2 regions of the Pseudomonas sp. 20-5 genome follow, and region 2 is predicted to be linked to the other one. Evidence: riboswitches for the same ligand, from Rfam matches in the RefSeq annotation. Region 2 holds a riboswitch; the other holds the start of a gene.
The links. A riboswitch is a leader RNA that binds a small molecule or an ion and turns the genes downstream of it on or off. The one in region 2 is predicted to bind manganese.

Region 1 (15,894 bases), 3.0 Mb from region 2:
AGCGCGGTACCGGCCTGCTGGCTGATCTTGCCGGCGGTGCTGGTCTGCATCCACAGGGTGCCGCTGCCCAGGTCGACGATGCCGCTGGTCTGCGGCGTGCCGCCGCTGAGGAAGTTGATGTTGCCGCCGGCGCGGATTGCCAGGCTGCCGTTGCGGAACAGGATCGGCGCAGAGATATCCACCGCACCGGCAGGTCCGGTGGCGATCAGCTCCAGGCCGCGACTGGCGCCGCCCAGGTTGCTGGTGATCAGCGGCGCTTCCACCGACAGCCGGTCGCTGGCGCTGAGGGTCACCTTGCCGCCTGCCAGCGCACCGGTAACCACCGAGGCATTCACCGTCGCATCGCCGCTGGCGCCGTTGGCGCCCCCCACCGAACCTGAGGTGCCGCCGGATGCGACGATGCGCAGGGTGGTCGGGTCGAGCAGCCAGGTGCCACCGTTGCCGTAGGGTGCGGCGACGCTGACGTAGGCGCTGTCGGCGATGCTCAGGTTGACCTTGCCGGAGGTCTCCACCAGGCCGCCGTTGCCGCCCTGGGCGCCGCCGCGCGCGAGGATCCGCCCGTCCATGCGGGTATTGCCGTCGGACCAGACCACCGCCAGGCCGCCATTGCCCTTGCCGGTAGCCGAGACGTCGATGCTGGCGCCCTTGGCCAGCGTAGCGTTCTTCGCTCGTGGCAGCTCGCCGCGGCCCTGGAAGTCGCCGCCGATGCGCACGCTGCCGCCCTGTGCGGCGCCGCGGGCGTCGATGCTGGCGGTGCTCGCCAGGGCCACCTGCTGCCCGCTGACCAGCACGTCGCCGCCGCTCTTCGGACCGCTGACGTCGATCTTGCCGGCGACCTGGATGTCCCCGGACTTGCTTACCAGCGCCACGCTGCCCTCGCGCACCTCGGTACCGCGGGCGAGGATCACGCCGGACAGGTTGACCGCGTTGTCGACCACCCGGGAAGCCTGCTCGGCGGTGATCAGCACGCTACCGCCGTCGGCCTGGATCGCGCCGCCGTTGCTGACCAGCGCCTGGGCATCCTGCGGCTTGCGGGTAACCGGGTCGGTCACGGCGATGGACACCAGGCCATCGCCGTAGAGGTCGATGGTCGCGGCGTTGCCGGCGGCCATCGCCACGGTGCCGAGACGGGCGTTGATCACGCCGTTGTTGGCCACGGACGGCGCGACGAAGGCCGCCAGGCCTTTCTCCGCGACGCTGATGCTGCCGTCGTTGACGATCCGCGCGTCGGGGTTTCCGGGCTGGTCGAAGATCAGCTTGCCCTGGCGGAAGTGTTCGTCGCTGATGTTCGCCGTGGTGGTGATCAGGGAGCCCACGTCGACCTTGGCCGAGCCGCTGAATACCACGCCGTTGGAGTTGTAGATGATCACCTGGCCGGGCGCGGAGATGCGCCCGGCGATCACACTTTCCTGGCCTGCGGTGACCCGGTTCAGGGTCGACGAGGTCACGCCGGGCTGGTTGAAGCGCACCGCCTCGTCGGCGGAGACGTCGAAGCCCTTCCAGTTGATGATCGCGCGCTGGGTGCTCTGGTCGATCAGCGTGGTCTTGCCCTGCTGGCTGATCTTGATCTCGTTGGGGTTGAACTGGGCACCGGTAGGTGCCGCCATGGCCGCGTTGATGCTGGCGATGGCGAACATGAGGGTGCTGCTGGCGGCAAGGACGAAACGCCCTTCCCTACCAGCTTTCGAAGAGGTGCGCTTGCCGCGCTGGCTATCCGGACGGACCATGAAAATCTCCCTATCTGCGTGGCGCACGTCAGTTTTCCAGCACTGCATTTCGTCAGTTAAATGACGAAAATCTGAGAAGCAATTCACATTGCGCCTTGTGTGCCAAAAAAATGCCTTTCAGATCAAAAATTGTCCACTTGAAAGGGCGACCGTTCGTCGGAGTGACTCAAAAATGACACTACAGAGGTTAAATATGTAATACCGTCAAAAAACCGACAATACTTTCTGGATAATCACTGTCAAGAAAACCGGAAGACCTCCCTGGCACGCGGGTTTGCTAGGCTAGGCAGCCCCCGTCCGCTGCCGCCAAGGAACCGTCCATGAGCCATGCCCTGCGCGCCGTTTTCCTCGACCATGCCTCCCTCGACCTCGGCGATCTGGACATGCGCCCCCTGCACGCCGCCTTCGACGAGCTGCAACTGCATGCCGCCAGCCAACCGCAGGAAGTCGCCGCGCGGCTGCACGGTGCGCGGGTCGCGATCAGCAACAAGGCGCCGATCGACGCGCAATGCATCGCCGCCTGCCCAGAGCTGGAACTGATCCTGGTCAGCGCTACCGGCACCAACAACATCGATCTCGCTGCCGCTCGCGAGCGCGGTATCGTCGTCGCCAACTGCCATGGCTACGGCACGCCCTCGGTAGCCCAGCACACCCTCGCGCTGCTGCTGGCCCTGGCTACGCGCCTGCCGGACTACCAGCAGGCGGTACGCGGCGGCCGCTGGCAGCAATCCAGCCAGTTCTGCCTGCTGGACTTCCCCATCGTCGAACTGGAAGGCAAGACCCTCGGCCTGCTCGGCCATGGCGAACTGGGCGGGGCGGTGGCGAGGCTGGCGGAGGCGTTCGGCATGCGTGTGCTGCTCGGTCAGTTGCCAGGACGGCCCGCCCGGGCGGACCGCCTGCCGCTTGGCGAACTCCTGCCACGGGTCGACGCCCTGACCCTGCACTGCCCGCTGACCGAGGACACCCGCGGGATGCTCGGCGCCGCCGAACTGGCGCTGATGAAGCCTGGCGCCTTCCTGGTCAATACCGCCCGTGGCGGCCTGGTCGACGAACAGGCGCTGGCCGACGCCCTGCGCGGCGGCCACCTGGGCGGCGCCGCCACCGACGTGCTCAGCGTCGAGCCGCCGAGAAACGGCAATCCGCTGCTGGCCCCCGACATCCCGCGCCTGATCGTCACCCCCCATAACGCCTGGGGCAGTCGCGAGGCGCGGCAGCGCATCGTCGGCCAACTGGCGGAAAACGCAGAGGCATGGAAGGCCGGGCGCGCCCTGCGGGTAGTCAACGCCGGCTGATACGGCGCTGCGGGCACCGCGCACGGATGAACGGCGATCCTCGCCGACAATCCATGCGGGTATGCCAGGCCCAAGCCTGTTAAGATTTCCCATTTTTTCCGGAGCCCGCATGGACCCTCGCAGTGAAGTGCTGCTGCGCCAGCGCCACCTCTTCGCGACCCCGCTGCTGCTGGCCGGCCTGCCCGCCGACGACCTGCTCGCCGAGCTACCGCAGGCCCAGGGCTGGAGCTGGCACGCCGGCGAGCAGGCGCAGTTGGACGCCCGCTTCCCCGACCGTAGCCGTTTCGACACGCGCGCGCCGACCGGCGCCTGGACTTCGGCCGTTCTGTTCCTGCCCAAGTCCCGCGAACTGACCGACTACCTGCTGGCCAGCCTGGCCGCCCGCCTGCCCGGCGGCGAACTCTTCCTGGTCGGCGAAAAGCGCGGCGGGATCGAGCGCGCGAGCAAGCAGTTGGCCGCCTACGGCAAGCCCCGCAAACTGGATAGCGCGCGGCATTGCCAGCTCTGGCAGGTGCGTATCGAACAGGCGCCGGCTGAGCCCGACCTGCACGCCCTGGCCCAGCGCTACAGCCTGCCGCTGGCCGATGGCGAGCTGCAGGTGGTGAGCCTGCCGGGGGTGTTCAGCCATGGCCGCCTGGATCGCGGCAGCGCGCTGCTGCTGGGGCAACTGCAAGCCCTGCCCGGCGGCCATCTGCTGGACTTCGGCTGCGGTGCCGGGATACTCGGGGCGGTCCTCAAGCGTCGCTACCCCGCCAGTCGCCTGAGCCTGCTCGACGTCGACGCCTTCGCTGTCGAGAGCAGCCGACTGACCCTCGCCGCCAACGGCCTGGACGGCGAAGTGATCGCCGCCGACGGCATCGACGGCGCGCCGCGCGAACTCGCCGCGATCGTCAGCAACCCGCCCTTCCACCAGGGCGTGCACACCGACTACCAGGCCTCCGAGCGCCTGCTGCAACGCGCCGCCGAGCACCTGGCGCCGGGCGGCGAACTGCGCCTGGTCGCCAACAGCTTCCTGAAGTACCCGCCATTGATCGAACGCCACCTCGGCCCCTGCCGGACACTCGCCGAAGGCGACGGTTTCCGCATCTACTCCGCCCGTCGCTCCTGATTTCTGCCTGGAACCCTGTGAATGAAGCTTTTCCTCTCCCTGCCCGCACGCCCGCAGCCAGACCCTTCCGTGGCCACCCGCCGGGAGGCCGCCGATGACTGACCTGAACGCCAGCCAGGGCCAGCAATTGCGGCGGGTGCTCAAGCCGCGCCACCTGAACATGATCGCCATCGGCGGCTCCATCGGCACCGGGCTGTTCGTCGCCTCCGGGGCCACAGTGGCCACCGCCGGGCCCGGCGGTGCGCTGCTTTCCTACGCACTGATCGGGCTGATGGTGTACTTCCTCATGACCAGTCTCGGCGAGATGGCCGCCTACATGCCCGTTTCCGGCTCGTTCTGCACCTATGGCAGCCGGTTCGTCGAAGATGGCTTCGGTTTCGCCCTCGGCTGGAACTACTGGTACAACTGGGCGGTGACCATCGCCGCGGAGCTGGTGGCAGCGCAACTGGTGATGAGTTTCTGGTTCCCCGAGGTGCCGGGCATCTACTGGAGCGCGATCTTCCTGGGCATCATGTTCGGCCTCAACGTGATTTCCGCGCGCGGCTTCGGCGAGAGCGAATTCTGGTTCGCCCTGATCAAGGTAGTCACGGTGGTGATCTTCATCGGCGTCGGCCTGGCGACCATCTTCGGCATCATGCATGGCGTAGAGTCGCCCGGCTTCAGCAACTTCACCATGGGCGACGCGCCCTTCGTCGGCGGCTTCCAGGCGATGGTCGGGGTGGCGATGATCGCCGGCTTCTCGTTCCAGGGCACCGAACTGATCGGCATCGCCGCCGGTGAATCGGAAAATCCGCGGAAGAACATCCCGATCGCCATTCGCCAGGTGTTCTGGCGCATCCTGATGTTCTACATCCTGGCGATCTTCGTGATCGGCATGCTGATTCCCTACACCGACCCGAACCTGCTGAAGAACGATGCCAGCGACATCAGCGTGTCGCCCTTCACCCTGCTCTTCGAGCGCGCCGGCTTCGCCGCGGCGGCCGGGGTGATGAACGCGGTGATCCTCTCGGCGATCCTCTCCGCCGGCAACTCCGGCATGTACGCCTCGACCCGGATGCTCTACAACCTCGCCCTCGAGGGCAAGGCACCGCGCCTGTTCTCCCGCGTCTCGCGCAGCGGCGTGCCACGCAACGCGCTGTACGCCACTACCCTGGTCGGCGCCCTGTGCTTCCTCACTTCGGCCTTCGGCGACAGCACCGTCTACACATGGCTGCTGAACACCTCGGGCATGTGCGGCTTCATCGCCTGGCTGGGCATCGCCATCTCCCACTATCGCTTCCGCAAGGGTTACCTGGCCCAGGGCGGCCGCCTGGAAGACCTGCCCTACCGGGCCAAGCTGTTCCCCTTCGGGCCGCTGTTCGCCTTCGCCCTGTGCATGGTCATCACCCTCGGGCAGAACTACCAGGCGCTGGTGGGCGAGCGCATCGACTGGATCGGCCTCCTCGCCACCTATATCAGCCTGCCGCTGTTCCTGGCGATCTGGCTGGGATACCGCTGGAAGAAGCGCGCACGCTTCGTTCGCTACCACGAAATGGACGTCAGCCCGACCAATACCTGACTCACCCTGCCGCCCAGCGATTCCTCGCGGATCGCTGCGGATGCCGGCACGTTTCCTTGCGATCAGGCTCCCTCGCCGCCCTCCCGGACGAAAGTTTCCGTCCCGGGCTTGCCCAAGCCGCCCGGCTTGGGCAGAATGCGCCCCGTCCTAGGGGAGTAGTCTCCCGCGAGCGCCGCACCGGCCTCGCCCGGCACGCGTCAACACACTTGGTCCGCAGACCATGGCGCGCGCGACCCAAGCCTGCCCAGACAGGCCAAGGGTTTGACAAGACCTATGACACGCACGATCTGACCCGGGGCGGGCAGATGGCGCGTGTCATGGTGATTGGTCGACCCGCCCCTTAGGAAGCCTGATGGAATCGCTGTTCGTCCCTACCCTCATCGTTGCCCTCGCGGAAATCGGCGACAAGACCCAGTTGCTGGCACTCCTGCTCGCGGCGCGTTTCCGCAAGCCGTGGCCGATCATCGCCGGCATCGTCGCCGCCACCCTGGCCAACCATTTCGCTGCCGGCGCGGTGGGCGCCTGGGTCGCCAGCTTCTTCTCGGAAGCCACCCTCAGTTGGATCCTCGCCGCCTCCTTCATCGCCGTCGCCCTGTGGACGCTGGTACCGGACAAGCTCGACGACGAAGAGTCCGGACTGAAGAAATACGGCCCCTTCCTCACCACCCTGATCGCGTTCTTCCTCGCCGAGATGGGCGACAAGACCCAGGTCGCCACGGTCATGCTGGCCGCCCAGTATCCGCATTTCTGGCTGGTGGTGATCGGCACCACCCTGGGCATGCTGATCGCCAACGTACCGGTGGTACTGATCGGCAACCTGGCCGCCGACAAGCTGCCGCTGACCCTGATCCGCCGCCTGGCCGCGGCCGCCTTCGCCGCACTTGGCCTGTACGCCGCCTGGCACGCCGCGCAATTGACCGGCTGGCTCTGAAGGACTGCGCCGCCGGGCCCGGGATGGCTGGGCGGCCAATGCAAAATGCATGGGAACGGCTACAGTTCAGGCAGGCACCGGATGCCTGCCCCACCACTCGCCCTCGAGAGCCGGAGATGCCCTCACACGACCTGAAACGACTCGCCCGCCATCACATCGAGCTGTCCTGGAACAAGGGCCGCATGGCGTTGGTGGAGCAGTTGCACAGCAAGGATTTCCTCTACAAAAGCTCGTTCATCGGCCGTCCCCTGGATACCGCCGGCTATATCCGCCTGCTGCAGGACATCCGCACGGCGATGCCGGACCTGGAGGTCGTGGTCGAAGACTGCATCGGCGAGGAACGCAAGGTGTTCACCTGGAGCACGCTGATCGGCACCATCGTCCGGCCGACCCTGGGCTATCCGGCCAGCGACAAGGTGCTGAGCATTTCCGCGATGGGCTTCTGGGTGTTCAACCCGCAGGGCCAGTTGCAGGAGCTGTGCACCATGTTCGACATGGAGAGCTTTCGCGCCCAGCTGGGACTGCAGACCCGACCCTTCGCGGAAAAAACGCTGCCCTAGCCAACCGTCCTAGGCATTGAAATAGCCGTTGTCGCGGAACCAGTCGATGGCGCGCAGCAGGGTGTCGTCGAGGGCGGTGGTGGAGAAGAAGCCGAGTTCCTCGCGGGCCTTGCGTCCATCGAGGAACTGCCCGCCAGCCATCACCTCGATGGCGGTTTCGTCGAGCAGCGGCAACTGGCCGCTGACCCGGTAGCGCAAGCGGCCCAGGGTGGCCAGCGCGCGAGCCATGGCCATCGACATCGGCTGCGGCGCAGGCTGGCCGAGCAGCTCGGCGATGCGCCGGGTCAGGTCGGCCATTTCCAGGTTGTGCCCGGTCAGCAGGTAGCGCTCGCCGATACGCCCGCGCTCAAGGGCCATCAGCAGTCCGCGCCCGGCTTCGGCGGCATCGATGACGTTACGCTGGCCGGCGACGTAGTGGGTCATCTCGCCATTGCCGATGGCGGTGATCACGCGCCCGGTAGTCGGGCCGATGTCCAGTTCGCCGAGTACCATGCCGGGAATCCCGATCACCACCGGCAGGCCGTTGCGCGCCTGCTCCCGGGCCTGCTCGTCGAGCGCCCATTTGCACAGCACGTAGGAACTCTTGCCGCTCGGCAGGCTGTCGTAGAACAACCCTTCGTGGCCCGGTAGTCCCTGGGGATGGCGGGGCATGGCATATGCCGAACCGACATAGAGGATGCGCGGCACCCTGGCCTGCAGGCAGGCGGCATAGAACGGGTTGGTCTGGCCCAGCGCGCTGGCCACTTCCTCCTGCCAGCGGCGCGGCCGCGAAGGATAGTAGCCGGCGCTGAAGATCACCCCGTCGAGGCCGCGCAGGGCGCGTTCCAGGCCGGCGTGGTCGAGCATCTCGGCGACCCGGCACTCGGGCTCCAGATAGGCGAGACGCTGGATCTGCGAAGAAGGACGGTGGATCAGCACCAGATCGTGACCGGCGGCCCTGATGGCGCGCGCGGCGTGATGTCCCAGCAGGCCGGTGGCTCCGAGTACGGCGTATTTCACATGAGCTCCAGGGCGTGAGAGTGGCTGTTCGTCCACGGGTCCCGCAAGCGGGTCGGCCAGCAGTCTAGGCCGAACACCGGCGAGATACCAAACAGCAGGTTACGGAAATACACAACAGGCGTTTCCGATGGTAAGCCTGTCGGCGCGCCGGCCGCCCCCCGCGACCGCGCGCCCTGGCCTCACTTGCCGCGCCTGGCCTGCTGGTACAGCGGCATCACCTTGGGAATCGCGGCCTGGAGATTGGCCATCCGCGAACTGTCGGAGGGGTGGGTGCTGGTGAACTCGGGCTGGCTGGCGCCGCCGCTGGCCCTGCCCATCTTCTGCCAGAGGGTGATCGCCGCTTCCGGGTTGTAGCCGGCGCGGGCGGCCAGCTCGAGACCGATCAGGTCGGCTTCGTTCTCGTTGGCACGACTGTTGGGCAGGGTCATCAGGTAGTCGACGCCGGTATTGGCCAGTTGCAGGCTTTCCTGGCCGAGGCCGGCCAGGGCGCCGATCTGGCTGGCCACCTGCACGCCGTAGGCCTTGGACATGGCCTCGCGCCCATGCTCGCGCAGGGCGTGGGCGATCTCGTGGCCCATCACCGCGGCTATCTCGTCGTCGGTGAGCTTCAGCTTGTCGATCAGCCCGGTGTAGAAAATGATCTTGCCGCCGGGACCGCAGTTGGCATTGAGCTCGTCGCTCTTCACCACATTGACTTCCCAGTTCCAGCCGGTGGCGTCCGGGCGGAAGGCGGCGGTCTGCGGGATCAGCCGCTGGGCGATCGCCTTGACTCGCCGCGCGTCGGCGCTGCTGGTATCGAGCACGCCGGCGCTTTTCGCCTCGCCGAGAGTCTTCTGGTACGACTGTGCGTACATCTGGTCGACTTCCTGGCTGGACAACATGCTGAACATGTATTGCTTGCGGTCGACGCCGACGGCGCCGCCACTGGTGGTGTTCACTGCCTGGCAACCGGCGAGCAGCAGCGCGCCGGCGAGGGTGGCGAATCGGAAGGGATGAGCCATGGTCCTTTGTTCTCCTCTGAAGGCCGAGCGCATGGTAGGCCGCGCCTCGAACGCCGGCAACAGCCGTTGGCGAGGAAATCTCCGACGGCCGATTAAGGATTTGCCGTCCTCCTGCCGATAAGCTCCTCAGAGACAATTCCAACAAGGGTCAGAAGTCCCATCATGAAGCTCAAGTCGATCCAGTTTTCTGTCGCCGCCCTCGCCGGCGCCAGCGTTCTAAGCGTCGTCGTGGTGCTGGTGCTGTACGCCCTGTTCGCCGGCGCGCGAACGCAGGAGCTGGTGCAGCAACGCACCCAGGGCCTGTTGGAGAAGGTCATCAACGAGCGCCTGGTGGCCCTGGCCCGCGCCCAGGTCAGCCAGATCCAGCGCGAGCTGGAGTATCCGCTGACGGTGGTCCACGGCCTGGCCAACAGCACCCGCCTGCTCGGCGAGCCGGGCGCCGACGGCATGCCGCAGCTGAACGCCAGCCGCGACGAAATCTCCGCGCTGCTGCGCAGCACCGTGCAGAACAACCCCAAGCTGCTCGACACCTTCATGGCCTGGGAACCCAATGCCTTCGATACCGATGCCGCCTTCGCCGGGCAACCCGGCAAGGGCTACGGCCCGGACGGCCGCTACCTGCCCTGGTGGTATCGCGGCGCCGACGGCAAGCCGATCGTGGAGGCCATGGCCGACAGCATCGATAGCGAAAAGCTGCTGCCCACCGGGGTGCGCGAGAACGAGTTCTATGCCTGTCCGAAAGAGAACAAGCGTCCCTGCATCATCGACCCGGCCCCTTACGAAATGGGCGGCAAGACCGTGATGATGTCGTCCTTCAACGTGCCGATCATGGTCGGTGACCAGTTCCGCGGCGCAGTCGGTGCCGACCTCTCGCTGGCCTTCATCCAGGACCTGCTCAAGCGCGCCGACCAGCAGCTCTACGATGGCGCCGGGGAAATGGCGCTGATCGCCAGCAACGGCCGCCTGGTGGCCTACACCCGCGACGACAGCAAGCTCGGCGAGCCCGCCGGCAGCGTCCTCGACGGCAACGAAGTGGACAACCTGAAGAACCTCACGGTCGACCAGCCGCTCTACGACATCGACGCCGAGCACGGCCACATCGAGCTGTTCCTGCCTTTCACCATCGCCGACAGCGGCGTGCGCTGGACCCTCATGCTGCAGATTCCCCAGGCGGCGGTATTCGGCGAACTGCAGCAACTCCAGGGCGAGCTGAGCGACCAGCGCCAGCAGGATATCCTCGGCATGAGCCTGGCCGGCCTGGTGGTAGCGGCCCTCGGCCTGCTGGTGGTCTGGCTGGTCGGCTACGGCATCGCCCGGCCGCTGCGCCAATTGGTCGGCATGCTCGACGACATCGCCCAGGGCGAAGGCGACCTCACCCGCCGCCTGAGCAGCGAGCGCGCCGACGAGCTGGGCTCCATCGCCAAGGGCTTCAATACCTTCCTTGGCAAACTGCAGAACATGATCGGCCAGGTGGTGCAATCGGTGCAGAAGGTCAGCGACTCCTCGGAGCACACCGCCGACATCGCCATCCGCACCAACCAGGGCGTGCAGCAGCAACTGGCGGAGATCGAACTGGTGGCCACCGCGGTCCACGAGATGACCGCCACCGCCCAGGACGTGGCGCGCAACGCCACCCACGCCGCCGAGGCAGCCAACCACGCGGACCAGGCCGCGCACCAGGGCAAGCAGATCGTCGAAAGCAGCTCGGCGGCGATCCAGGCCCTGGCCAGCGAGATTGGCCGCGCGGTCGGAGTGGTGCAGAACCTGGCCAAGGACAGCGAAAACATCAACGCGATCCTGGTGGCGATCCGCGGTATCGCCGAGCAGACCAACCTGCTCGCCCTCAACGCCGCCATCGAGGCCGCCCGCGCCGGCGAGCAGGGTCGCGGTTTCGCGGTGGTGGCCGACGAGGTACGCAACCTGGCGCAGAAGACCCAGCAGGCCACCGAAGAAATCCAGAGCATGATCCAGCAGTTGCAGCAGGGCACCCGCGACGTGGTGAAGGTCATGCAGGACAGCCAGGAGCGCACCGACGACAGCGTGCGCCATGCGCGCCAAGCGGCCGAGGCGCTGGAGTCGATCACCCAGGCGGTATCGGTGATCAACGACATGAACACCCAGATCGCCAGCGCCGCCGAGGAGCAGAGCGCGGTGGCCGAGGACATCAACCGCAACGTCGCCAACATCGGCCAGGTCGCCAACCAGGTGGCCGGCGGCGCCGACGAGGCCTCACAGGCCAGCGCCGAGCTGACCCGCCTGGCCGAGCAGCAGCGGCGCCTGGTGAATCAGTTCAGGGTCTAGCGTCAGGCCGGGGTCAGGCACTCCGGCCCGTCGGTTTCAGGCTTGTTGACGAAGCCGGCCAGGGCCACGCTGCGCAGGTTCGGCTGGGGCTTGGCGAGCAGGCTTATCAGCGCCGGCAGCGGCGTGTCCGGAGCCAGCCAGGTATCCTGCTCGGCCTCGTCGAGCAGCAGCGGCCGGCGGAACTCGGCGGCCGCCTGGGATACCTGGGCCACGCTGAGCCAGGTTTGTCCATGCACCGGATAGGCCTCCCAGATGCCGGCGAAGAACAACAGGCGCTCGCCGGTGGAGACCCAGTACGGACGCTTGCGCACCCCGCGCCATTCATAGAAGCCGTTGGCCGGCAGCAGGCAGCGGCGCTGCTGGAACGCCTCGCGGAACATCGGTTGCTCGGCGAGGGTTTCCGCCCGTGCGTGGCTGGGCGTACGCGACAGGTCGGTGAGCCAGGCCGGGGTCAGCCCCCAGCGCGCCATGTCGGCGCGGCGCGCACCGGCGTCCTCGCGAACCATCAGCACCTGGTTCGCCGGAGAAATGTTCCACTGCGCCCGCCAATCCGCCGGAAAGCCCGGCAGGGCCGCCAGCGACGGATTCCAGCGGAACAGGGCGTAACGACCACTCATGCTTGGCACTGCCTGGTGAGGGAAAGCCGCACAGTGTAACCCGAAGCGCCACACTGGCCTTGCCGAACGCAAGCTGAATGAAACCCAATCTTAACTTGACGCGCCTATCCTCCAGGCTTAAGGTGCCGCCCGCATTCTGTAACCCACACAGGAGTCCTGCATTGGACAACAGCCCTAGTCGATTGCGACAGGTCCATCCGGCGAGCTAGTCCAGCAGAACCCTCTGCCACTGCCTCGCCGAACATGGCGGACAGTGGCGATCCGCATCCCGTCCGGGATGACGCATCCCCATTTTCCCTTCGTGTCCCTTCCCTCGCGCCAACCGCGCAGCGGGAAGCCGCGGTCCTGCGCAATCCATCGTCCCTTATCCGCGCGGACCGACGGCCCGCGCCAGCTCCGGCCGTCGGCCGGCAACGAGGTGAAACATGGATTGGAAAGTATTTCTCCTGCGCGTCGCGGTCGCGCTGGCCCTGGGCGCCCTGATCGGCGCCGAACGCCAGCTGCGCCAACGCCTCACCGGCCTGCGCACCAACGCGCTGGTCAGCACTGGCGCCTGCCTGTTCGTGCTGATGACCCAGGGCGTGCCCGGCCTGGCCGGCGACGCTTCACGGATCGCCGCCTATGTAGTCTCCGGGATCGGCTTCCTCGGCGGCGGCGTGATCATGCGCGACGGCCTCAACGTGCGCGGCCTGAACACCGCAGCCACCCTCTGGTGCACCGCCGCCATCGGCGTCCTGTGCAGCATGGGCCTGCTGCTGGAGGCCACGCTCGGCAGCCTGGTGGTGCTCTGCGCCAACATCCTGTTGCGCGACATCGCCCAACGCCTGAACCGCCAGGACGTGTTGCCGGCCAGCGAGGCCGAGCAACGCTACGAAGTGCAGATCGTCTGCCGCGCCGAGGACGAGATCCAGGTTCGCAGCCTGATGCTGCACAGCCTCGGCAGCAGCGACCTGCGCCTGCAATCGCTGCACAGCGAGGATCTGGACAACCCGGCCAAGCTGGAAGTCCGCGCCGAACTGCTCGGCACCCCCGAAGCTCCGGCGCAGCTGGAACGCCTGGTCAGCCGGGTCAGCCTGGAGAAAGGCGTCAGCTCGGTGCGCTGGCAGGTCTTCGAACTGGCGGCCGACTGAGCGGCGGCCGCCTCAACACAACAGGCTGCCGGGGCCGCAGGGCTCCGGCGGCTCCTCGGCCAACGGGGCGGCGGCGTTGTAGGCGAGGATCAGTTCTCGCGCCCGCTCCGTCTGCTCGTCCGCCACCAACAACGCCAGCAGTCCGCCAGGCGGCAGTTCGCCGATGGCGCCGACCAGGTGGCGGCCGCTGACATGGGCGGCGATCCCTTCGCTGGCGAGCATTCCCACCAGCATCTCGGCCTCCAGCAGGTCGGCCGGCTCATATACGCGCTGCATCAGTCATCCTCCCGGCGGACGTTCAGTGACCAGTCCTGCCCATCGGTGCGCAGGTCGAACAGGATCGGCCGGCAGCACACCGGGCAGTCCTCGTAGTACTGCTGGTCGCCGGCGCTCAGGTCGAGCAGCGCCTCGGCCGGTTCCCCGCAGTAAGGGCAGCTATAGGCCTGGCTTTCGAGCATCGCTGCACCCCCTATGAGTTCCGTTTATAATCGCGCGGTTCAATTTTCGGCCACCCCCTTGGGCGGCCTTCGCAGCATCCATATGGAACCAGAAAGCATGATGGGCGAGTTCGAAGCCATCCGACCCTACAGTGACGCCGAAGTCCCCGCGGTATTGCAACGCCTCCTGAGCGACGACGCCTTCCTCGGCGCCCTGGTCCGCTACCGCTTCCCGCGCCTGGCCGGTCCCCTCGGTTGGCTGCTCAAACCTCTTATAGCCCATCGCCTGGCCCGCGAGGTCACCGGCATCCGCAGCGTCGCCACGCTGCAGGACAAGTTCGAGCCCTACGTCGACCACACCATCGAGAAGGCCACCGATGGCGTCACCTACTCCGGGGTCAATCGCCTCAAGCCAGGCTGCGCCTACCTGTTCATCGCCAACCACCGCGATATCGTGATGGACCCGGCCTTCGTCAACTACGCCGTGTACCACGCCGGCCTGCCGACCCCGCGCATCGCCATCGGCGACAACCTGCTGCAGAAATCCTTCGTCAGCGACCTGATGCGCCTGAACAAGAGCTTCATCGTGCACCGTTCGCTGAGCGGCCGGCGCGAGAAGCTCGCCGCCTACCAGACGCTCTCCGCCTACATCAACCACTCGATCCGCGAGGACCGCCAGTCGGTGTGGATCGCCCAGGCCGAAGGGCGGGCCAAGGACGGCGACGACCGTACCGACTCGGCGATCCTCAAGATGTTCCACATGAGCCGCAAGGACGAACCCTTCGCCGAAATGGTGCGCGCCCTGCATTTCATCCCGGTGTCGATCAGCTACGAATACGACCCCTGCGACCTGGCCAAGGCCCGCGAGTTGCACACCCGCGCCAGCACCGGCGAGTACCGCAAGGCGCCGGGCGAGGACGATGCCAGCATCGCCCTGGGCATCACCGGCTACAAGGGCCGCGTGCACATCAACTTCGGCGCCGAGCTGGAGGGCGAGTTCAGCGACGCCAAGCAGCTGGCCGCCGAACTGGACCGGCAGATCCTCGGCAACTACCGTCTGTTCCCGGTGCACTACCTGGCCTACGAGATGAGCGAGAACCGCGACCCGGGCCTCGCCGTCCCCACGGCCGAGAGCCTGTTCGGCAGCGAGGAGCTGGAGAAGGCGCGCAAGGAATGGAACCGCCGCCTGGAGCAATGCCCGGCCGAGCAGCGCCCCTGGCTGGTGCTGCAATACGCCAACCCGGTGCTCAACCAATACCGGATCAAGCAGCAATCCTGAAGACGAAAGCCCGGCGCCGCCGGGCTTCTCCATCGGGCAACGGCTTCGAACCCGCAGGCGATGGACGGATAACCGCGATACGCTTATCCGCGTGCGGTTCGGCTCGCCGAGGCAGGGCTCTCAGAGCCGCGTGCTGGCCCAGCTGACCAGCAGCGCCAGGCCCAGGCAGGCGGTGCCGAATCGGTAGAAGAACAGGTTGATCCGCAGGGTCGCCTCGTCCATCGGCAATGCCGCCTCCCCCGCCTCGCCCTCCGCGGCCCAGCGCGCCAGGGCGCGACGCTCGCGTGCGCGGGTGGCCAGCAGCAGCCAGGCGCCGGCGACACCGAAGAACAGCGCAAGGCCGTTCACGGCCTGCGCGGGATGGGCGAGGAACAGCGCCCACAAGGCTTGCAAGGACATCGATAACCTCCGCAACAGGACCACACGCCGGGGCTACCGAATAACGCCTTGGGTGAGCTGATGACAGGACGGACCGTCGGGGACGGCGGGGAAGGACTGGTCGAATTCTATCCAGAATGCATGAGCGACGGCCAGCGGCACCCGGGTTGTCGCGACGAAGCGCAGCGGTTAGCAGCAATCCGTCTAAAAAAGGCGCGGCCTCGCCAGAGTGACCGACTAGTCTGAAAGTGCTTTTCCGGTCACAGAACCCCACCCAGGCAAACGACAACACAGGAGAGTCGTCATGCTGGAAACCGCACCCCACGAACATAACTATCTGATCGACCACCTGGACGAGATCGAGGCCGTGATCGTCGATCTTTCCTTCAATGTCCAGGACGACCGCTGGCTGGTGTACTGCACCGCCTGCGGCCATGAACACCTCGACCTGCCTGAGACCGACGAACGCATCAGCATCGGCGAGCCGGACCCGTTCCACCAGGCCGCCTGAGTTTCCCGAGCGCATGAAAAAGCCCGGCATCCGCCGGGCTTTCTCGTTACCGCCGGCTCATTGCT
Region 2 (15,894 bases):
GCGGGCCAGTTCGCCGATGCGGCGCTCCAGCAGGGCACGGGTTTCCGCGGTCAGGGCCCGGACGCTGAGGATCATTTCGGCGCTGGCCGGGATCACGTTGGAGACCGTCCCGGCATGGATCGCGCCGACGCTGACGATCGCGGTGTCCTGCGGGTCGACGTTGCGCGAGACGATGCTCTGCAAGGCCAGCACGATGGCGGAGCAGACCACCACCGGGTCGACGGTGCGCTGCGGCACCGCGCCGTGGCCGCCACTGCCGATCACGCGGATGACCACGGTATCGGCCGAGGCCATGAAGGGGCCGGGATGGAAGCCGAGGTGGCCGACGGGGTATCCCGGGACGTTGTGCATGGCGAAGATGGCGTCGCAGGGGAAGCGCTCCAGCAGCCCGTCGTCGAGCATCGCGCGGGCACCGCCGAGGCCCTCTTCGGCAGGCTGGAAGATCAGTTGCAGGGTGCCGCGCCAGCGCGGCGACTCGACCAGGTGCCTGGCCGCGGCGAGGAGCATCGCGGTGTGGCCGTCGTGGCCGCAGGCGTGCATCACGCCGTCCACCTGGCTGGCGTAGGGCAGGCCGGTGGCTTCCTGGATCGGTAGCGCGTCCATGTCGGCGCGCAGGCCCAGCGCTGGGCCCTCGCCGCGGCACAGGGTGCCGACCACGCCGGTGCGACCCACTCCACGGCTGACCTGGTAGCCCCAGGCCTCCAGGCATTCGGCGACCAGCGCGGCGGTTCGCCGTTCCTCGAAACCCAACTCCGGGTGGGCATGGATATGGCGGCGCAAGGTAACCATCTCTTCCCGCAGCGCCGCGATGGCGGGCAGGACGGCAGGCTCGGTCATTCTTCTTGTTCTCCTCAAGGGCTCCGACCGGTGGGCGGCGGGGCGTTGTCGAAGCCGATGGTAGGCAAGCGGGGGACTGGCGGGGAGGCTCGCTTTGGCTATGATGACAACCTTTCGTTGTCACCTCGGTAAGCCCGTGAAACTCCACCAGTTGCAAGCCCTGGTCGCCAGTGCCGACGCCGGCGGCATCCGCGCCGCCGCCCGCGTCCTGGGGATTTCCCAGGCGGCCGTGACCCGCGCGCTGCGCGAACTGGAAACCGAACAGCATCTGCCGCTGTTCGTCCGCACGCCCAGCGGCCTGACCTTCACCGAATACGGCAAGGCGCTGCTGATCCACGCCCGGCTGGTGCTCAAGCAACTGGAGCACGCGCAGGTCGAACTCGACCACCTGCGTGGCCAGGCCAGCGGCCGGCTGTGCATCGGGGTGACGCCTTGGGTGGCGCTGACCTTCCTCTCGGAGGCGGTGCAGGCGTTCCGCGAGCGCATGCCGGAGGTGCGCCTGGAGCTTTTCGAAAGCCTGATGGCGGTGGCCCAGCCATTGCTTCGCGACGGCAGCATGGATTTCGCCATCGGCCCGCTGCACGGCGCCCAGGCGGCCCAGGAATTCGCCTGCGAGAAGCTGCTCGACTACGACACCGCGGTGCTGGTCCGCCAGGGGCATCCGCTGGCGGGTTGCGGCTCGATCCACGAGCTGCTGGAACAGGACTGGGCGTTGAACTACACCGGCGACGGCCACGACGCCCTGATGCGCGAGTTGTTCTGGCGCCACGGCGCCTTGATCGACGAGCGGCGCATCGTCCGCGCGCACTCCGTGGCGATCCTGCAGACCCTGGTGGAGCAGGCCGACATGTGCACCTGGGTGCCGGCGATCATCGGCGCCGTCCCGCCGTTGCTCGGCCGGGTGGTGCCGCTGGCGCTGCGGGAAACCTTCGAGCCACGACGGCTGGGCATCATCACCCGGCGCGGCGGAGCCCTCAGCAATCCGGCGCAATGCTTCGTCGAGTGCCTGCTGCAGGCGATCCGCCGCCACGCCCGCTCGGCGAAGAAGGATGACCGGCGCCTGTTCGAAACCCTGCGCCTGCTAGTCTGATTCCTACTGGCACGGACGTACGGTCGCTCAAGATCGGTCGTGCTGCGACCGATAGCCTGGAAAGCCACGAGCGAGGATGCCGGCATGCTGCAATGGTTCGCTAACCTGTCGTTCCGCAGGAAAATCGCCCTGCCGATCCTCCTGCTCGCGGTGCTTCTGCTGCTGGTGGGCGCGCTCGGCGTGCATGGCATCGCCCAGCTGAACGAATCCAACCAGCGCCTGGGCAAGCGTTTTCTCCCCGGCATCGCCCTGCTGCTCAACGCCGACCGCGATCTCTACCAGGCCTTCGTCGCCGAGCGCAGCCTGCTCGAGGGCCACCTGAGCGCCGAGCAGATTGCCGGCCTGAGGAACGATCACGCGGAAAACCTGCAGCAGGCCCTGGATCGGGTGCGCCAGTACGCGGCGATGCAGCCGGGCGAGGCGGAACTGGCCAAGGTCGCCGAGTTCGAGCGCGGCTATGCCCTCTGGAGCGCGACCTCGGCGCGGGTGCTGAGCCTGGCGGCCAGCGATCCGAGCGCCGCGGCGCAGCTCAGCTACGGTGACAGCGATCGCCAGTTCGGGGCGATGCGCGAGGTGATCAACCAGCTCGACGAGATGGAAGAGGCGGCCGCGGCCGCCGACGGCGAGGCGTCCTCCGCGCTGGGCGAGCGCCACCGCTGGCAGCAGGTGGCGCTGGTGGCGTTCGGCCTGCTGGTGTGCCTGTCGCTGGTGCTGGTGTTCCCCGGCCTGGTGACCCGTCCGTTGCAGCGTCTGCTGCAACGCCTGGAAGAGATCGCCAACGGCGATGGCGACCTGCGCGTGCGCCTGGAGGTCACTTCGCGCGACGAACCCGGCCGCCTCGGCAGCGCCTTCAACGCCTTCCTCGACAAGTTGCAGCCGCTGATCCGCGAGGTCGGCCGGGTCACCGGCGAGGTCGCCGATTCCGCCGGTTCGCTGGCCGGCATGACCGCCGCCAACGATCGTCTGATCAACAGCGAGCACGCATCGGTGGACCAGGTCAGCACCGCCGCGACGCAGATGAGCAGCGCCGTCCACGAGGTGGCGCGCAATGCCCAGAGCGCCGCGCAGGTGGCCGATGACGCCCGCCGGCAGGCGCGCGAGGGCGCCAACGTGGTGGAAGCGACCATCGAGGTGATCCGCCAGTTGGCGCAGGAAGTGGAGAGCAGTTCCGAGAGCATCCAGCAACTGGCCCAGGAAACCGCCAGCATCGACGCGGTGCTGACGGTGATCAAGGGCATCGCCGAACAGACCAACCTGCTCGCCCTCAACGCCGCCATCGAAGCCGCGCGGGCCGGCGAGCAGGGTCGCGGTTTCGCCGTGGTGGCCGACGAGGTGCGGGCGCTTGCGGCGCGCACCCAGGATTCGACCAAGGACATCCAGGCGCGCATCGAGCGCCTCCAGGCCGGGGTGCAGAACGCCGTGCGGGCCATGCAGTCGGGCAGTCTCAAGGCGCGCGACAGCGTCGAGCGCGCCGCCGGGGTCGACGGCGTGCTGGCCGCCACCGGCGACGCGGTGGGGCGGATCAACGACCTCGCCGCGCAGATCGCCTCGGCCTGCGAGGAGCAGAGCCGGGTGATCGACGAAATCGCCCGCAACATCAGCGAGGTGCGCGAGCTTTCCGCCCAGGCGGCGGAACATTCGGAGCAGGGCACCGGGGCCAGCCGCCGGCTGTCCGAGCTGTCCTCGGAACTGGCGCGGCTGGTCGGGCGTTTCCGCGTCTGAAGCGCCGCCGCCTAGCGCGGCGCCAGCCAGATCGCTACGCCGGCCAGGGCCGCCGGGACCAGGAAGACCAGCAGCAGGATTGGCAGTTCTTCGCGCAAGCCGTAGCCGGCGTGCTGGACGCCGACCCACAGGTTGACCAGCGCGACGGCCAGCCAGGTCGGCAGGAACAGGCCGGCAGCGGGCGCCGGCCCGGCCTCCCAGAGTTCGCCGAAGAGCAGGAACAGGCCGAGCAGGATGATCCCGCCGGCGATTACCAGGGTCACGTGCATGGGGTCTTTCCCGGACAGGTGCCGGTCGCCGTGGCGGCGACCGGGACGCTGGGTCACTTGGTGGTGTAGCCGCCGTTGATGAGGATGGTTTGGCCGGTGATCCACCAGCCTTCGCTGACCAGGTGGCGGATGAACGGCACCACGTCCTCGATGTCGGTCAGGCCGGTCCTGGAGAAGGGCGACAGCGCCGCTGCGGTCTTGTGGTAGGCCACCGCGTCGGCGCCCTCGGCGGGATAGAAGAAGGGCGTGTCCATCGGACCCGGGCCGACCGCGGTGACCGAGATGCCGCGCGCGCCGAATTCCTTGGAGGCGGCGCGGGTGAAGTGCTCCACCGGCGCCTTGGTGCCGGCATAGGCGGCGTAGTACGGGGTATAGGCGCCAAGCAGGGAGGTCACCAGGGTGCAGATCTTGCCGTTGTCGTTGACGTGCTTGCCGGCTTCGCGCAGGAAGAAGAACGCAGACTTGGCATTGACCGCGCTCATCTCGTCGTATTCGGCCTCGCTGATCTCGGTGAAAGGCTTCTTCAACACCTTGCCGACGGTGTTGATGGCGATGTCCGGCTTGCCCACCGCGGCGATGGCGTCGGCGAACAGCTTTTCCATGGCCGCGGCGCTGGTGAGATCGCCCTGCAGCGCTACCGCCTTGGCCCCGGCTGCCTGCAGCGCGGCGACGGTGGCGTCGGCGTCGGCCTTGCTCGCGGCGCTGTTGTAGTGGATGGCGATGGCCTTCGCGCCGTGGGCGGCGAGATCGCGGGCGATCAGCCCACCCAGGTTCTTGGCGCCGCCGGTGACGAGGACGGTCTTGCCTTTGATGGAGTGGTCGACCATGGGGTGTTTCTCCTGCGGTGAGTGGAGAACCCAGTCTAGGGAGGGCGGCCTTGCGGAGTAATCGCGGCGGCCTGGATAGATTGTCCAGAAACGCCGATCAATTCCCGCCTCCGGAGGAGCGCAGCCGCCTGCACGAATCTTCTAGAACCCCGGGACGGGCGCGTTATAGTCGCGACGACGAAACCAACGAGTGGGAAGACCTGACGCACGATGGGCAGCCGAGACTGGATCGACCTGGCCCGCGACGCCGAGACCGGGATCGAGACCCTGCGCGCCCATTTCGAGGGCCACGCCTACGATCCGCACTGGCACGATAGCTACCTGATCGGCTACACCGAGATCGGCGTGCAGCAATTCAACTGTCGCCGACGCCGACACGACAGCACCGCCGGCCAGGTATTCCTGGTCGAACCGGGGGAGATCCACGACGGTTGCGCGCCGATCGCCGGCGGCTTCACCTACTCGATGCTGTACCTGCAGCCGGACTGGCTGCGGCGCGAACTGCGGGCGACCTTCGACGATGCGCCCAGCGACCCCGGCTTCCACGCCAACCTCACCGAAGACCCGCGCCTGACCCTGGCCATCGCCCAGGCCTTCCGCGTCCTGCATGGCCGCGAGCTGCGACTGCTGCGGCAGACCGCCCTGGAGCTGGTGCTGGAGCGGCTGCGCGTGCACCTCGGCTGGCGCGAGGCGAAGCCATTCGATCCACGCCTGCCGCTGGTGGCGCAGAAAGCCCGCGACTACCTGCATGCGCACTTCTACCAGGACATCGGCCTGGACGAGCTGGCCAGCGCCTGCGGCACCGACCGCTTCCGCCTGAACCGTGCATTCAAGGCCGCCTACGGCTTGCCACCCTACGCCTACCTGGTCCAGTTGCGGCTGGCCAAGGCGCGGCAGATGCTCGCTGTCGGCGGGCAACCGGCGGACCTCGCCAGCGCCCTCGGCTTCGCCGACCAGAGCCATCTCGGCCGCTGGTTCCGGCGCGCCTACGGGATGACTCCGGCGGCCTACCGCCGGCAGTGCACCCAGCTTCCAGACTGAGGCCCGGCGCGTCGCCAGGATGAAGGCTCCCCCGCCACAGGAGCCCGTCCATGCAATCCCTCGTGCCCTTCCTGCTGTTCGCCGTCGTCGCCTCGATCACCCCCGGACCGACCAACATCCTGGTCCTGAGCAACAGCCAGCGCCACGGCCTGGCCGCCGCCTGGCCGATCGTGCTCGGCGCCTGCGCGGCGGTGGCGGCGCTGATCCTGCTGCTCGGGCTCGGCCTGGGCGAGTTGCTGCGACGCCATCCGCTGCTCCAGCAGGGGCTCGCCTGGCTCGGCGTCGGCTGGCTCAGCTACCTGGCCTGGAGCCTGTTCCGCAGCGCGGGCGGCATCGACGGCGCGGAGCCGCCGCGGCGCCTCGGCGTGCTCGGCGGCGCGGCGTTGCAACTGGTCAATCCCAAGGCCTGGATGATGGCCCTCGCCGCGCTGGCACTGTTCGCCGGGGAAGGCGCCGGACAGGCCGGGCGGATCGGCCTGCTGGCATTGCTGTTCTTCCTGGTTTCGCTGCCGTGCCTGGCCAGTTGGGCCTTGCTCGGCGTCGGCAGCGCGCGGCTGCTGCGCTCGCCGTCGCTGATGAAACGCTTCAACCAAGGCATGGCGCTGTTGTTGCTGGCATCGGCCTGGGCCGCCCTGCTGCTCTGAGGCGGTCCGGTAGCTTCCTGACAAACCTGTGGGTTGGTACGCCGGGCCCGGGTTGGCTATGGTGGGACGATCCGTAGCCATGGCGCGGTCGCCGTCAGCACGCCGCGCAAGGAACCTCCATGTTGAAACCCGACATCACTGCCTTCTTCGACCCGGCCACCTCCACCTACAGCTACGTGGTGCGCGACCCGTCCAGCCGCGCCTGCGCCATCGTCGACCCGGTGCTCGACTACGACCCGGCCGCCGGGCGCACCAGCCATGCCAGCGCCGAACGCCTGATCGCCCATGTTCGCCAGCACGACCTGCAGGTGGAATGGCTGCTGGAGACCCACGTGCACGCCGACCACCTGTCGGCGGCCATCTTCCTGCAGCGCGAACTGGGCGGGTGCCTGGCCATCGGCGCGCGAATCACCCAGGTCCAGGCGAAATTCTCCGGCCTGTTCAACCTCGGCGAGGCGTTCCCGGTGGACGGCCGCCAGTTCGAGCACCTGTTCGAGGACGGCGAGTCGTTCCGCATCGGCGCCCTGGAATGCCGCGCGCTGCATACCCCGGGGCATACCCCGGCGTGCATGACCTACCTGGTCGGCGACAGCGCCTTCGTCGGCGATACCCTGTTCATGCCCGACTACGGCACCGCCCGCTGCGATTTCCCCGGCGGCGACGCGCGCCAGCTGTATCGCTCGATCCAGCGCCTGTTCGCGCTACCCGACGCGACCCGCCTGTTCATGTGCCACGACTACACGGCTCCCGGCCGCGACGAGCACCGCTGCGAAACCAGCGTCGGCGAGCAGCGCCGGCACAACGTGCACGTCCGCGAAGGCGTCGACGAGGAGGCGTTCGTCGCCATGCGCCAGCAGCGCGATGCCACCCTCGGCATGCCAACCCTGATGCTGCCGGCGATCCAGGTCAACATGCGCGGCGGCAACCTGCCGCCGGTGGAAGGCAACGGGGTGCGTTACCTGAAGATCCCGCTGGATCTGTTCTGATCAGCTGCGGCGACGCAGCAGGAGAATGAAGAACAGCCCGCCGATGGCCGCGGTGGCGATGCCGATGGGCAGGTCCTGGGGGGCGATCAGGGTACGCGCGGCGACATCCATCCAGACCAGGAACAGCGCGCCGAGCAGGGCGCACACCGGCAGCAGTCGGCGGTGCTCGGCACCCACCAGCAGGCGCGCGGCGTGCGGCAGCATGAGACCGACGAAGCCGATGGCGCCGCTCACCGAGACCAGCACGCCGGTCAGCAGCGAGCAGCAGACGAAGACCCACAGGCGTACGCGACGGGCGTCCAGGCCGAGGGTCACGGCGGTCTGTTCGCCGGCCATCAGCGCGTTCAGCGCACGGCCCAGCCCGAGCAGTACCAGCAGGCCGCCGGCCACGCACAGCGCCGGCAGCCAGATCAACGACCAGCGCGCCAGGCCGAGGCCGCCGAGCATCCAGAACAGCACAGAGGAGGCGGCGCGGTGGTCGCCGAGGAACAGCAGCAGGTTGGCCAGCGCCAGGAGCACGAACGACACCGCGACCCCCGCCAGCAACAGCCGGTCGCTGCCCAGGCGGCCGCCGCGACTGGCCACGCCGAGCACCAGCAGCATGCTGCCGAGGGCGCCGAGGAAGGCCGCCAGCGGCAGGGTCAGCAGGCCGATCACCTCGCCGATGTAGAGCACCACCAACACCGCGCCGAGGGTCGCGCCGGAGGTGGCGCCGAGCAGGTGCGGATCGGCCAGCGGATTGCGCGTGACCGCCTGCAGGGCCGCTCCCACCAACGCCAGGCCGGCGCCGACGCAGGCGCCGAGCAGTACCCGCGGGGCGCGGATCAGCCAGACGATGTGCTCCTGGCCGGCGCTCCAGGCGCCGGGCTCCGCCGCCACGCCGAACAGGCGCTGGAGGACGATGCGGCCGACCAGGCCGCTGTCCAGTCGCGCCGGACCGAAGCCGAGGGCGACCACGCAGGACAGGCCGAGCAACATGACCAGGCTGCCCAGCAACAGGCAATAGGCGCGAGGGCTGCGGAACAGGGTCATGGACGTGGCGCCCGAGGGTGGAGGCCGGCGACCAGGGTTTCTATCGCCGCGGCGTTGCCGATGCCCGGCGTGGCCTGGTTATAGGGCAGGACGATGAAGCGTCGCTCGCGGATCGCGGTCAGGCTGCGCAGCGCCGGGTTCTCTTCGAGGAAGCGCTGCTTCTGCGCGGCGCTGGTCTCGCCGTAGTCGACGATGACGATGACCTGCGGATCGCGGGCGACCACGCTTTCCCAGTTGACCTGGGTCCAACTGGCCGCCACGTCGTCGGTCACGCTGCGGCCGCCGGCGGCCTCGATCAGCGCCTGCGGCATGCCCAGGCGGCCAGAGGTGAAGGGGCGGTCCTCGCCGCTGTCGTAGAGGAACACCCGCGGCGCCTCGGTGTTCGCCGGGATGCCGGCGCGGGCGCGCTCGATGCGTGCCTGGAGGCTGGCGACCAGGCGCTCGGCGCGCGGTTCGACGTCGAAGATCCGTCCCAGGTTGCGCAGGTCGCGGTACAGCTCGTCGAGGCTGGCGCGGCGCGGCTCGCCGATCTGCGCGCAGGATTCGCTCAGCTCGTAGACCTTCACCCCCAGCGGCTCCAGGCTGGCCGGAGTGAGGTCGCCGCCGACGCGCATGCCGTAGCCCCAACCGGCGAAGAAGAAGTCGGCGTCGACATCGAGCAGGGTTTCCGCCGTGGGGTAGCGCGCCACCAGCTCGGGCAGCGGCTTGAGCGCGGCGATCAATCCGGGATCGGCATTCTTCCACCAGCCGCTGATGCCGGTATAGCCGACCATGCGCGTCTGCAGACCGAGGGCGACCATCATCTCGGTGAGGTTGATGTCGTGGCTGACTGCGCGCGACGGCGCGCGCTCGAACGTCACTTCGCGCTCGCAGCTGCGCACGCTGAGCGGGTAGCGCTCGGCCAGCGCGGCATCGGCGCAGGCGAGCAGGGCGCAGAGCAGCAGGTGGTGCAGGATCGGGTGCTTCATGCTTGGGTAATCCAGGTCAGGCGCGGGTGGTCGGCGAGGGGGTGGCGGTCGACCAGGGCGCGGACGCCGAACACCCGCCACAGCAGGTCGGCGTCGAGCACCTCGGTCGGCGTGCCCTGGGCGACGATGCGGCCGCCGTCGAGCACGTAGAGGCGGTCGCAGAAGGCCGCCGCCAGGTTGAGGTCGTGGAAGCTCGCCAGGGTGCTCAGGCCGAGGCTGCGCAGCAGGCGCAGAAGCTCCAGCTGGTAGCGCGGGTCGAGGTGGTTGGTCGGTTCGTCGAGGATCAGCAGGCGCGGCTCCTGAACCAGCGCGCGAGCCAGCAGGGCGCGCTGCTTCTCGCCACCGGAGAGGCTGGCGAAGGGGCTCGCGGCACGCCCTTCGAGACCGACCTGGAGCAGCGCCTGGCGGACTCGCTGGCGGTCGTCCGCGCCGTGGCCGTCGAACAGGCCCTTGTGCGGCGTGCGGCCCATGGCGACCACGTCCTCGACGGCAAGGCCGAAGTCCTCGGGGAACTCCTGCAACACCACCGCGATACGCCGGGCGGCCCAGCGCGGCGGCTGGCGCCAGAGGTCGTCGCCGTCGAGCACCACCCGGCCGCGCTGCGGTCGCGCATAGCGGAAGGCGCAGCGCAGCAGGCTGGTCTTGCCGCTGCCGTTGGGGCCGATCAGGCCGACGAAACTGCCGGCCGGGACTTCCAGATGCACGCCGCGCAGCAACTCGGTGGAGGCGTCGGGCGACCAGTGCAGGGCATCGAGGTGAAGGGACGACATGGCTACTCGCAGGTCCGGTGGTTCAGCAGAGACGATTGCCGCGGCGCCGGCTTCAGAAACTGAAGTCGGCGGTGACGTTGAACGAGCGTGGCTGGCCCATGATCCATTGCTGGCCGTTGTTGTTGTCAGCCAGGGCGTACTGGCGGTCGAACAGGTTGTACAGCTCAAGGCCGAGGGTCAGGTCCGGCCGTACCCGCCAGCCCAGGTTGGCGTCGACCACCGTGTAGCCGGGCAGGCTGGCCTGGTTGGCGGCGTCGGCGTAGCGCCGGTCGACGTAGCGCAGCCCGGCGCCGACGCGCAGGGTCTCGGCGAAGGACTTGTCCAGCCAGAGGTTGGCGGTGCGCCGTGGCACGTTCCTGGGGCGGTTGCCGTTGCGCGAGTAGGTCTGCCCGTCGATCGTTTCGTCGAAGTCGTCGTATTCGGCACGCACCAGCGCGGCGTTCGCCGACAGCCGCCAGTCCTGGGCCAGGTTCAGTTCCAGGCTGGCCTCCAGGCCGTCCGAACTCTGCTGGCCGACCTGCTGCGCGTCGTGCGGCGGCAGCGGGTTGGCGCTGAGCAGCTTCTTCTTGACGATATGGTAGGCGGCCAGGGTCCATTCGCCGCGACCGTCCGGGAACAGCTGCTTGAGGCCGACCTCGGTCTGCTTCGAGTGGGTCAGGTCCATCTGCTGCTGGGCCGCGTTGAGGGTGATCAGGTTGCTCACACCGTCCTCGCTGGTGGAGTACTGGCCGTACAGCGACAGTTCCGGGGTCAGCGCGAAGACCATCCCGGCGCGCCAGTTGCCGCCCTGCAGGCTGCGGTCGCTGCGGGTGCCGGCGCGCAGGTCGTCGCGGTCGATATGGTTCTGGTCGCGGCGCACCCCGGTCACCAGCGACAGGCGCTCGTTGAGCTGCAGGCGGTTCTCGGCGAACAGGGCGAAGGTGCGGGTCTGGCTGCGCGAGTGCGGCCGGTAGGGCGAGCGGCTTTCGAAGTAGCCGGGCGCGGGATGCCAGGGGTCGATGTAGTCGCCGCCGACATCGGTATAGGGCGAGTTGTTGCTCAGGCGGAAGCGGATGCGGTTGTACTCGGCGCCGACCAGGGTGCGGCTGTCGAGGCCGAACAGGGCGTGCTGGAAGGCGAAGGTCTGGCGGTCGCCGATCTGCTCCTGCTCGTGGCTGATGCGCAGGTAGTCCCTGCGCAACAGCTCTTCGCGCGGGACGTCCCATTCGTAGGTTTCGGCGTTGCGCCAGTGGCGGCGGGCCTTGATGTAGTACAACTGGTTGCTCGCGGTGACGCTGTCGGAAAGGCTCCAGTCGCTGGTCAGGCGGGTCCACTGGTCGTTGTAGCGCTGCACGTCGTTGCGCACGTTGTAGTTCTTCTCGCGCAGGCGCTTGTGGTACTTGCCGCCGACCAGCGGGGTGCCGAAGTCGTTCATCGGCTCCTGGTCGCCATAGTCGTGGGCGAGGGTGAAGGCCAGATCGTCGCTGGCCTGCCAGCGCAGCGCCGCGCTGATGCCCAGGTTGCGCGAGTCGCCACGGTCGATCCAGCCGTGGCTCTGCTGCTGGTTCAGGTTGAGCCGGTAGCTGAGGCTGTCGGTCAGCGAGCCGCCGCTGTCCAGGGCCAACTGGCGGTTGTCGTAGGAGCCGTAGCCGAGGCGCAGGTGGTTGCGGATCTCGCCGGCGAAAGGCTTCTTCGGCACCACGTTGATCACCGCGCCGGTGGCGCCTTCGCCGTACAGCACCGAGGCCGGGCCGCGGATCACGTCGATGCGCTCGACCATCCACGGATCGCTGGGGAAGTTCACCGTGCCCATGCCGGTGTACAGGCGCGTGCCGTCGAACAGTTGCATCACCGATGCGTGGCCGCTGAAGCCGCGCGCCGAGAGGCCGGTACCGCCATCTCCTGGGGTGCCGATGAAGCTGATGCCGGGGCTGCGGGTGACGGCGGCCTGGACGCTGGGGTTGTTGCGCCGGCGAACTTCCTCGCCGCTGATGCTGCTGGTGCTCGCCGGGGTGTCCAGGGCGCTGAGGCCCAGGCGCGAACCGGCACTGACCGGCGTGGCGAGATCGATGTGGTCGAGTTCGGCGGGGTCCTGGCGAACGCTGACCAACTGGCTGGGCAGGGCGAGGGCGGCTTCCTCGGTTTCGGCGAGGGCGGGCGGTACCAGCAGCAGGCTGGTGGATAGGCCGAGGGCGAAAGGCTCGGTGCGCAAACGGCTGAAGCGGGGCATGGGCGTTCCATCTCATGACCGGGCAGGACGGAACGCGCAGGAAATCGCAGGCGCGACAGCGCCTCGAACAACCGGCTCGCTCCCGCCCACCGCGGGTGTGCCAACAGGGCGTTGCAGGCCGGTCTCCGGGCTTGCGAGGGTCGTGAAATCCTCGCCTTCCCATGCTGGAGCACAGTGGCCTGAAGAGGATTTCGCTCGCTTACCGTTGCGGGGGCAGCGCCGGACTGATCACTGAAGTGACGCACCGGCTTCCCGTTTCACCTCCTGCGCGGCGGCAGGAGGCACCTGGAACGGGCCGGATGGGAACATCCGCACCGTTTCCAGTCAAGCCTTGAACGATCTGGATTGAATAAAATGTTATACTATAACAATTCGCTTGTGCAGTCTTTCTTCGCCGGACCCCACGCCCTGGCGCAGCTTCCCGGGTCATCACATTTTCTTCACGCCGGCCTGCTATGCTGCCGGCCTTCCTTGGGGAGTAGCCTGCCGTCACCCGTTGACGGCGCGCTGGTCAACATTCTTGGCAACCCGCCATGGCCAGCGCATCCAACCGGATTGGTGAGACCAACGACATTCCTGCGCCAAAGCCGGGCCGCGGGGTCATGTCGTTGACTCATGCCCGGCTGGAGTATCCGCGTGAATCCCGTTTCCCTGATCTTCCTCGCCTTCGCCATGTCCACCGATGCCTTCGCCGCGGCCATCGGCAAGGGCTCCAGCCTGGATCGGCCGCGCCTGTCGGAGGCGCTGCGCACCGGGATAATCTTCGGCGTGATCGAGGCCATCACCCCTCTGGTCGGCTGGCTGCTTGGCCAGGCCGCCAGCCAGTTCGTCGCCGACTGGGACCACTGGATCGCCTTCGTCCTGCTGGTGCTGCTCGGCCTGCACATGATCCACAACGGCCTGCGCGCGGATCATGCGACGGAACAGGAAAAGCCCGGCCAGCATTCGTTCTGGATTCTCGCGGTGACGGCGCTGGCCACCAGCATCGACGCGCTGGCGGTGGGCGTCGGCCTGGCCTTCGTCGACGTCAACATCTTCCTCGCCGCTGGCGCCATCGGCCTGGCCACCATGACCATGGTCACCCTCGGCACCATGCTCGGCCGGGCGCTCGGCGCAGTGACCGGCAAGCGCGCGGAGATGGTCGGCGGGGTGGTGCTGATCCTGGTCGGTGCGACCATTCTCTACGAGCATCTCTGCGCGGCGTGAGCGGCGCCGGAGACGGGGCGGGACAGGTCGCGGCGAGTGGGTGGGCGTTCGCTTCAGGCGCTTTCCCAATCGCGGATTGCCGCCAGCAGCGCCTCGCCGTCGGCGAACTCGCGGTCCGCCGGCGGCAGCGCCGGACGTGCCAGGACCAGCACCGGCAGGCCCATTTCCCGCGCCACCTGGAGCTTCGGCTCGGTGGCCTGGCTACCGCTGTTCTTGCTCACCAGCACGTCGCAGGCGAGGCGCTCGAACAACGCCCGTTCGCCATCCAGGCTGAACGGCCCGCGCGCGCCGATCACCTCGGCGCGCGGCGCGGCCGGCTGGCCTTGCAGGCAGCGCACGGTCCAGTGCTGGTGCGGCGGGACCTGGCCGAGATGCTCCAGCGGTTCGCGGCCGAGGGTGAACAGCGGACGGCGGAAGGGTGCGAGGGCGGCGATCAGCTCGCGCCAGTCGGCTACCTCGCGCCAGTCGTCGCCGGGCCCGGCCTGCCAGCCGGGCCGGCGCAGCGCCCAGCAGGGCACTCCGGCCAGTCGCGCGGCGCGCACGGCGTTCTGGCTGATCCGTGCGGCGTAGGGGTGGGTGGCGTCCACCAGCAGGTCGAAGCCCTGCTCGTCGATGAACGCCGCCAGCCCTTCGGCGCCGCCGTAGCCGCCGACCCGGACCCGGCAGGCCAGGTCGCCGGGCACCTTGCCCAGCCCGGCGAGGCTGTAGAGATGCGCCGGACCGAGCCGGCGGGCGAGGGCCAGGGCCTCACCGATCCCGCCGAGCAGCAACAGGCGCTTCATCGGCGCTCCTCGCAGGCCTGGCCGACCAGGTTGCCCTGGCGGTCGATGGCGAAGACTTCCAGCGCCACCTCGGTGGGCACGATGCCGCGGGCGAAGCGCAGGGCGTGGGCGCAGACCGCATCGCCCAGGGCCACGCCTTCGGCGTGTGCCTGGGCCAGCGCCTGCTGGCTGGTGTTGGCGGCGCGCATGCTGTCCTGTAGCGCGGTGCTGGCACCGAGCGCGGCGGCCCAGCCGGCCAATTGCGGCAGGTCGATACTGGAGTGGCGGCTGTGCAGGTCGAGGTGGCCGCCGGCGAGCTTGCTGATCTTGCCGAAGCCGCCGCACAGGCTGAGTTTTTCCACCGGTGCCTTGCGCAGGTGCTTGAGCACCGCGCCGGCGAAGTCGCCCATCTCGATCAGGGCGATCTCCGGCAGTGCATAGCGCCGGCGCATGGCGTCCTCGCTGGCGTTGCCGGTACAGGCGGCGATGTGACGGACGCCGTTGGCGCGAGCGACATCGATGCCCTGATGGATCGAGGCGATATAGGCCGAGCAGGAGAACGGCCGGACGATGCCGCTGGTGCCGAGGATCGACAGCCCGCCGAGGATGCCCAGGCGCGGGTTCATGGTCTTCAGCGCCAGCTCGGCGCCGCCCTCCACGCCGATGGCGACCTCGAAGCCGCCGGCGTAGCCCCGTTCGGCGGCGAGCTGGGCGAGGTGGCGTTCGATCATCTGTCGCGGCACCGGATTGATCGCCGGCTCGCCGACCGCCAGGGTCAGCCCCGGGCGGGTCACCGTACCGACCCCGGGGCCGGCATGGAAGCGCACGCCAGGCTCGGCGCTCAGGCGCACCCGGGCGAACACCAGGGCGCCATGGGTGACGTCGGGATCGTCGCCGGCATCCTTGAGGGTGCCGGCTTCCGCGCCGTTTTCCCAGGCGCGGCAGAATTCCAGGCGCATCAGCACCTGCTGGCCCTTGGGCAGGACGATCTGCACCGCGTCGCTGATCGTGCCGCCCAGCAGCAGGCGCGCCGCCGCCAGGCTGGTGGCGGTGGCGCAACTGCCGGTGGTGTAGCCGCTGCGCAACGGCGCGGGCTGCTCGGGGGTTTCCTCACGCATCGCGGGGAGGCTTCCTGGCGGCGGGCTTGCGCAATTCCAGCAGGGTGATCGGCAAGGCCTGGCTCCAGGTGTCGAAACCGCCCAGCGGTCGCGCGTGGGCGACGCCGAGGCGGGTGAGGTCGCCACCCAGGCGTTGCTGCCAGTCGAGCAGCACCCGTTCGCTCTGCAGGGTGACCGCGTTGGCGAGCAGGCGGCCGCCGGGCCGCAGGCGCTCCCAGCAGGTTTCCAGCACGCCCTCGGCGGTGACTCCGCCGCCGATGAAGATGGCGTCCGGCTCGGGCAGTTCCAGCAGCGCCTCCGGGGCGCTGCCGGCGACCAGGTGCAGGGTCGGTACGCCGAGGGCGTCGCGGTTGTGGCGGATATGTTCCTGGCGCTCGTCGTTGGCTTCGATGGCGATCGCCCGGCAACTGGGGT

Region 1: another riboswitch for manganese. It lies ahead of AC1RB9_RS24105 (TMEM165/GDT1 family protein); the one in region 2 lies ahead of mntP (manganese efflux pump MntP).

Annotation. Positions count from the first base shown of each region.
Region 1 covers NZ_CM165584.1:5,228,061-5,243,954, forward strand. Annotated here, with positions in the region: gene AC1RB9_RS24085 (MBG domain-containing protein) at 1-1,727, opposite strand, end outside; gene AC1RB9_RS24090 (2-hydroxyacid dehydrogenase) at 2,048-3,019, shown strand; gene AC1RB9_RS24095 (class I SAM-dependent methyltransferase) at 3,129-4,127, shown strand; gene AC1RB9_RS24100 (amino acid permease) at 4,222-5,685, shown strand; yybP-ykoY riboswitch at 5,824-5,948, shown strand; gene AC1RB9_RS24105 (TMEM165/GDT1 family protein) at 6,038-6,616, shown strand; gene AC1RB9_RS24110 (nuclear transport factor 2 family protein) at 6,733-7,176, shown strand; gene AC1RB9_RS24115 (NAD-dependent epimerase/dehydratase family protein) at 7,186-8,211, opposite strand; gene AC1RB9_RS24120 (M48 family metallopeptidase) at 8,355-9,176, opposite strand; gene AC1RB9_RS24125 (methyl-accepting chemotaxis protein) at 9,339-11,477, shown strand; gene AC1RB9_RS24130 (SOS response-associated peptidase) at 11,480-12,094, opposite strand; gene AC1RB9_RS24135 (MgtC/SapB family protein) at 12,520-13,224, shown strand; gene AC1RB9_RS24140 (putative signal transducing protein) at 13,237-13,500, opposite strand; gene AC1RB9_RS24145 (CPXCG motif-containing cysteine-rich protein) at 13,500-13,682, opposite strand; gene AC1RB9_RS24150 (1-acyl-sn-glycerol-3-phosphate acyltransferase) at 13,780-14,940, shown strand; gene AC1RB9_RS24155 (hypothetical protein) at 15,061-15,339, opposite strand; gene AC1RB9_RS24160 (hypothetical protein) at 15,623-15,829, shown strand; gene AC1RB9_RS24165 (YajG family lipoprotein) at 15,887-15,894, opposite strand, start outside.
Region 2 covers NZ_CM165584.1:2,219,082-2,234,975, forward strand. Annotated here, with positions in the region: gene AC1RB9_RS10405 (M20 aminoacylase family protein) at 1-837, opposite strand, end outside; gene AC1RB9_RS10410 (LysR family transcriptional regulator) at 938-1,927, shown strand; gene AC1RB9_RS10415 (methyl-accepting chemotaxis protein) at 2,012-3,649, shown strand; gene AC1RB9_RS10420 (hypothetical protein) at 3,661-3,918, opposite strand; gene AC1RB9_RS10425 (SDR family oxidoreductase) at 3,972-4,745, opposite strand; gene AC1RB9_RS10430 (AraC family transcriptional regulator) at 4,956-5,786, shown strand; gene AC1RB9_RS10435 (LysE family translocator) at 5,837-6,430, shown strand; gene AC1RB9_RS10440 (MBL fold metallo-hydrolase) at 6,550-7,416, shown strand; gene AC1RB9_RS10445 (FecCD family ABC transporter permease) at 7,417-8,448, opposite strand; gene AC1RB9_RS10450 (ABC transporter substrate-binding protein) at 8,445-9,416, opposite strand; gene AC1RB9_RS10455 (ABC transporter ATP-binding protein) at 9,413-10,186, opposite strand; gene AC1RB9_RS10460 (TonB-dependent receptor) at 10,239-12,395, opposite strand; cobalamin riboswitch at 12,495-12,699, opposite strand; yybP-ykoY riboswitch at 12,857-13,025, shown strand; gene mntP (manganese efflux pump MntP) at 13,032-13,601, shown strand; gene AC1RB9_RS10470 (cobalt-precorrin-6A reductase) at 13,655-14,383, opposite strand; gene AC1RB9_RS10475 (cobalt-precorrin-5B (C(1))-methyltransferase) at 14,380-15,480, opposite strand; gene cbiE (precorrin-6y C5,15-methyltransferase (decarboxylating) subunit CbiE) at 15,473-15,894, opposite strand, start outside.